2 regions of the Shewanella sp. SR1 genome follow, and region 1 is predicted to be linked to the other one. Evidence: predicted binding sites of a transcription regulator. Region 1 holds the regulator's gene; the other holds the start of a gene.
The links. The regulator sigma-54, encoded in region 1, starts transcription at its own class of promoters, with help from an activator protein. The targets are predictions, from matches to a motif close to GTTGGCACGNNNNTNGNNT.
Positions count from the first base shown of each region.

Region 1 (3,190 bases):
GCAGCTTCCCTTCCAGTTTTATCGCTTCTTGCAAAGAGACTTGGCTCTTCGACAAAGGGTGCAAACGGCGGGTTTCGCTGTAACGCTTGAGCAGAATTTTATCGCTGGAATTGAGGAAGAAGCTGGTTAACTCAGTATCAGGAGGCAGGCTCGCGAGTTGCTTTACTAAGACCTTGTCCTGCTCAGGCATGTTACGCACGTCGACACTAATGGCGACGAGATCGTTACTGCCTTTGAGTTGCTCAAGCAAAGTGCCGATTAAGGGCAAGGGAAGGTTATCGACACAATAATAGCCGAGATCTTCGAGTACCCTTAGGGCGACAGATTTGCCTGAGCCTGAGCGGCCCGACACTATGACCAGTTTCATCCAGTGATTACCTGATAGAGTTCCGTTTCATCATGCGTCTTGCGTAATTGCTTTAATATTTGCTTGTCGCTCAGCTTTTCGGCCATGCAAGACAAGGTACTTAAGTGCTGCTGACATTGGTCTGCAGGCACCAGTAGTGCAAATAAAATATCAACAGGTTGCTTATCGATAGCATCGAATGCTATCGGCTCTTCACACTTAATGAGTATGGCAATGGGCTGATCTATATCGGCTAGTCGACCATGTGGAATGGCGATGCCGTTACCTATACCTGTGCTCCCCATCTTTTCGCGCGCCACTAGGCTTTCGAATATCTCTTGAGATGAGAGGGTCGGGTACTGGGCAGCGACTAAGTCGCTGATGAGTTCCAGTACCTTTTTCTTGCTGCCCGGAGTGGCGCAGGTAGTGCACTCCGGCCGCAGTATGGTACAAAGTTCCATTATTAGTGTTTTGTTAACTTCTCTTTGTGTTTAATAACCTGACGATCAAGCTTGTCAATCAGGGCGTCTATAGCGGCATACATGTCAGCATGCTCTGAAGTAGCAAAAACTTCACCACCGATAAGATTTATTCTCGCTTCGGCAATCTGTTGCATTTTCTCGACATTGAGCACAACGTGCACATTATTGATCTGTTCGAAATGGCGTTCAAGTTTTGAAAACTTTTCTTCTACATATGCACGTAACGATTCGGTAATTTCGACATGGTGTCCACTCAGGTTTATTTGCATAGAAACGTCCTCCGATATCCACTGTAGGTTATAAACTTTTACGCTGATTAGAAGGCGGAATGAGCATAGCCTCTCGGTACTTCGCAATGGTTCTGCGGGCTACGTTGATCCCTTGTTCTGCCAGAAGTTGTGCCATCTTACTGTCGCTTAATGGTTTTTTCTGGTTTTCCGCTGCAACCAGTTTCTTAATGAAGGCTCTGATTGCTGTGGATGAGCACTCCCCACCATCGTCAGTACCGACGTGGCTAGAGAAGAAGTATTTTAGTTCAAAAAGTCCCTTAGGGGTATGCATGTATTTCTGTGTCGTCACCCTTGAGATGGTCGACTCATGCATTTCTACCGCTTCGGCAATATCGTTCAGCACCATAGGTTTCATGGCTTCTTCACCGTATTCAAAGAAACCTTGCTGATATTGGACGATACAGTTCGCCACCTTCAACAGGGTATCATTACGGCTCTCTAAACTCTTGATAAACCATTTAGCCTCTTGCAGATGACCACGAATAAATTGGCTATCGGCTTGGCTTTTAGTGCTGCGCGCCATCGAAGCATAATGTTGATTTACATTGATTTTTGGCATGCAGTCAGGATTAAGCTCAACCACCCAACGGCCATTTTTCTTCGACACTGACACATCTGGGATGACGTATTCGTCATCGTTGGGCGTAATCAATAAACCTGGGCGGGGATTGAGGGTTTGGATAAGCGCGATGCCGTCTCTTAACTCATCCTCTTTTAATTTAGTCTTACGCATCAACAATCTAAAATCGCGGGCGGCGATCAGATCTAAATGATCTTTGATCAGCATGCGGGCGTTTTCTAGGTTGGGCGTGTCAGCGGCGAAATGCGACAGTTGGATCAACAGGCACTCGCTTAAATCGCGGGCGGCAACACCAATAGGATCAAAGTGTTGAATGCGCTTGAGTACAGCTTCGACTTCGTCGAGCTCAACCTCAGAATTGCCCATGGCTTCGAGGATTTCGTCAGTGCTTTGGGTGAGATAGCCTTGATCGTCGATGGCATCAATAATGGCGGTGGCAATGGCTAAATCGGTTTCAGAAAACGGCGTGAGGTTTTTTTGCCATTCTAAGTGTTCATACAAGCCTTCACTGGTCTCACCTTGGAAGGGCATATCGTCTTCACGACTGCCGCCGGGGCCAGAATTGGGAGAGGCGGTGAACACTTCATCCCATGTGGTGTCCATGGGGAGTTCGTCGGGCATGGACTCTTTCGTGAGCGACTCTGCCGTGTCTATGGTGGAGCTGTCTTTTTCTGGCGGCAGGGTGCTAGATTCACTGAAATCCGTATCGGATAGCGTTTGGTTTACAGGGTCTTTAGTGGCGTCGAATTGATCCTCTTCCAGCTCGAGAAGGGGATTAGAATCTAAGGCTTGCTGGATCTCTTGCTGCAGTTCTAATGACGACAGTTGCAACAGACGTATGGCCTGTTGTAATTGTGGCGTCATGGTTAACTGTTGACCCAGTTTGAGCTGGAGTGACGCTTTCATGTTACCGCTGATCCCTACGTTATTATTGTTGGATGAGGTCGCTTGTTATCATCTTGAGTGGAGTCCAATGGTGGCATAAATTGCCTGCATTGGCTCCGCTTGATTAACTATAGCCTGAATTGTTCACCTAAGTACACAGCCCTAACTTGCTGATTGTCTAAGATCTCTGCGGGTGTTCCCTCGGCAATCAAGTTTCCGTGACTCACGATATAGGCATGTTCACACACATCTAATGTCTCACGGACATTGTGGTCTGTGATCAACACGCCAAGGCCACGACTTTTGAGCTGTTCGATAATCTTTTTAATGTCGATAACCGAAATCGGATCGACACCAGCAAAGGGTTCATCGAGCAAAATGAACTTAGGATTTGCTGCTAACGCCCGCGCAATTTCGACACGGCGACGTTCACCGCCCGACAATGACATGCCTTGGCTGTCACGGATATGGGTGATGTGGAACTCTTCGAGCAGATGCTCTAGCTCTTCTTCCCTTTGCTCTTTTTTTAATTCTTTACGCGTTTGCAGCACGGCCATGATGTTGTCATGGACGGTCAGTTTACGAAAGATACTGGCTTCCTGCGGCA
Region 1 is NZ_JAJAEF010000008.1:106,010-109,199, reverse strand. Features, by position in the region: gene rapZ (RNase adapter RapZ) at 1-367, opposite strand, end outside; gene ptsN (PTS IIA-like nitrogen regulatory protein PtsN) at 364-807, opposite strand; gene hpf (ribosome hibernation promoting factor) at 810-1,097, opposite strand; gene KV201_RS09725 (RNA polymerase factor sigma-54) at 1,126-2,604, opposite strand; gene lptB (LPS export ABC transporter ATP-binding protein) at 2,712-3,190, opposite strand, start outside.

Region 2 (3,190 bases), on a different contig from region 1:
ATGCCGCCATCGCGGGTGTGACTAATTTACGTGTGTATCACCATGATGCCATGGAAGTATTAGAACATGCGATTGCCGACGGTTCATTGGCCCGAGTGCAATTGTTTTTCCCCGATCCTTGGCATAAGAAACGTCATCATAAGCGTCGTATCGTACAAGCTGAATTTGCTGAACTGATCCGCCGCAAGCTAAAAATTGGCGGCGTGTTCCATATGGCAACCGATTGGGAAGAATACAGCGAGCACATGTTGGAAGTGATGCAAGCGGCTCCTGGTTATCAAAACCAGTCGAGTGACGGCACTGTGGTGCCACGTCCTGATCATCGCCCACTGACAAAGTTTGAAGCCCGCGGCCATAGATTGGGTCACGGTGTATGGGATCTGATGTTTGAGCGTATCGCTTAATCTAGATATTTCAATTGATTAATTAGTTTTTTAACACAACGGGGAAAGTCACTATGGCAACTAATCGTAGCCGTCGTTTACGTAAGAAAATGCGCGTTGATGAATTCCAAGAGTTAGGTTTTGATATGGCTTGGACTTTTGATGCATCTGTATCAGAAGCCGATATCGATGCAACAGTGGATAAATTCATCGATGAAGTGATCGAAACCCGTAAGTTAGGTTTCCATGGCGGCGGTCACATCGAATGGGAAGGCATTATCGCAACCCAAACGATCGGCAAATGTACCGAAGAAGATATTGCTGCAGTTAAGGCATTCTGGGCGAACCAAAAAGTTTCTCAGGTTGAAGTTAGCGAACTGTACGACATTTGGTGGGGTTAATGCCCGAGTTGGCATTACTTGAGGAAGTGGTCGAGAAAGTTCGACCCTTGCTCGGCCAAGGAAAGGTTGCAGATTACATCCCCGCACTGGCCAGCGTTGATGCTGGCAAAATAGGCATTGCCGTCACAACCGTTGATGGTGAAACCTTAGGTGCGGGCGATTACCTTGAGCCGTTTTCGATTCAAAGTATCTCCAAAGTTTTCAGCTTAACCTTAGCGTTAACTTTATATGAAGAAGCCGAAATTTGGAGCCGAGTTGGCAAAGAACCTTCGGGCCATTCATTCAACTCTTTAGTACAAGTCGAGTTAGAACGTGGCAAGCCGCGTAATCCATTTATCAATGCTGGCGCGTTAGTGATTGCTGACTTATTGCAGAGTCGTTTAGGTGCGCCTAAACACAGAATGCTCGAGTTAGTCAGGCAACTAAGCCAAAACGATAAGGTTAGTTTCGACAAACAAGTGGCCGACTCAGAATATCAGCACAGTGCGCGCAATGCGGCGATTGCTTATTTGATGAAGTCCTTTGGTAATTTTCAAGGCGATGTCGATACTGTGCTGCGCACGTATTTTCATTATTGCGCCTTGAAGATGAATTGTGCTGACTTGTCTAAGGCCATGTTGTACTTGGCTAATCGCGGCAAAAGCATAACGGGGTCTGAGCTTATCTCTCAGGTGCAAACTCGGCAGCTTAATGCCCTGTTGGCGACCTCGGGCCTATACGATGGTGCGGGTGAGTTTGCCTATCGTGTTGGTATGCCTGGTAAAAGTGGCGTCGGTGGCGGCATCATTGCCGTTATTCCAGGGGAACTGTCGATTTGTGTTTGGTCGCCAGAACTCGATGGCAATGGCAACTCACTTGCGGGCACTGCGATGCTTGAGCATCTAAGTCAGCGTCTCGGTCGTTCTATTTTCTAGTCTTATCTCTCGTTTTTATTAGCACTATCAGACTAAATGTTAGCGAATTTCGCTAATGACCTTTTAGTGCTAACTTTAAAAAATTCAACACAATCAAATTGTTATAAAGTTGGCACGTCTCCTGCTATAAGCTATTCAGTAGTTTAGGTTTATCGAATTATTCAGATTAAAGGACGAACAAAAATGAAATTAAATAAGTTATTAACTGGATTTGCATTATCTGGCGTGATTTTAGGAACATCTAGTGTGCAGCTGGCGCAAGCACAAACAGAGCCAAAAATAGATGAACGCTGTGAAGTTTCCTTAAATTATGACGTTATGGTTGAGCCTAAAAAATTAGTCATGAGCGAGAAGGGCACAGAAAAGTATCGTATCGAAGTTGACAAGTTATTTGTGGAAGGTAAGCAAGTTAACTTAACCGACAAGCAGAAAAAATTGGTTACTCAATATGCCGATGAAGTTTCGACTCAAGTGCCAGAAGTGATTGAACTGGTGAATGAGGCAGTATCTCTTGCTTCCAAAGCGGTTGGTATGGCCTTAACACCTTTAATGGGTGATGCCGCTGGTGCAAAATTTGATGAAATGATGGCTGGCGTTCAAAAACGGGTTGATTCAGTGGCTTACAAGAATGGTGATAGCTTCTATTTAGGGGCGACTGAAGACTCGATGCAAAGTACATTTAACGATGAATTCGAGCAGGAAATGGAACAAATTGTCCAGAATTCAATTGGCGCAATTATGATGAACTTAGGTGGCCAAATCATGTCTGGTGGCGGTGAAAATTTTGAAGCCAAGATGGATACCTTCTCCAAAAAAATGGACAATTTAGGCCAAGATATTGAGCAACAAGTTGAGAGCCAATCTAAGGGATTAGAAGCTAAGGCTGACCGTTTGTGCGACCGATTTGAAAATCTGTTAGTGCTTGAAAATCAATTGCGCCAAGAAGTGCCTGAACTAGCACCTTATGTGTTGACACAAAACTCAACCAAGGAACTGCGTGAATAGTTCTTGCGAATCGCCCTTAGTTTTAACTGCAATAACTTCTATCTCCTTGTGCATGAGTCAAACTTGAATGCTACGCCCCTAGTCAATTTATCGACTAGGGGCTTTTTTATTGGCTACGGTTTAATCGTGGTGACAATCGTTATGGCTAAGTTGATGTGGCTTATAGGCTAGGCTTGCAGCGATTTAGTTCGGAATGTTACAGTCTAGAGACGAATATTTGGTATACTCTTAAAATATAATTAAAAGCTGGCATATCAGTCAGATATAACCCCCTACTTTAGTGGACTTTTTCGGTCTAAATCTCTGCGTTATATCATTTTGATGCGAGATATCAATGCTATGGTTATTTTTAAGCGATGATTACGCTAACCATAGCTGCTCACCGAAAGTTAATATCATTGTCGTAAACAGCTTAAGGCGACTTCCATGTTAGAACTGTTAGAACCTATTGCGATTTTTACTCATGTGGCCAGAGCAGGTAGTTTTA
Region 2 is NZ_JAJAEF010000006.1:184,389-187,578, reverse strand. Features, by position in the region: gene trmB (tRNA (guanosine(46)-N7)-methyltransferase TrmB) at 1-404, shown strand, start outside; gene KV201_RS07810 (YggL family protein) at 458-784, shown strand; gene glsB (glutaminase B) at 784-1,698, shown strand; gene KV201_RS07800 (YggN family protein) at 1,882-2,703, shown strand; gene KV201_RS07795 (LysR family transcriptional regulator) at 3,130-3,190, shown strand, end outside.
Region 2: KV201_RS07800 (YggN family protein) is a predicted target of sigma-54. The motif match lies at 1,807-1,825, and genes of this name have one in related genera.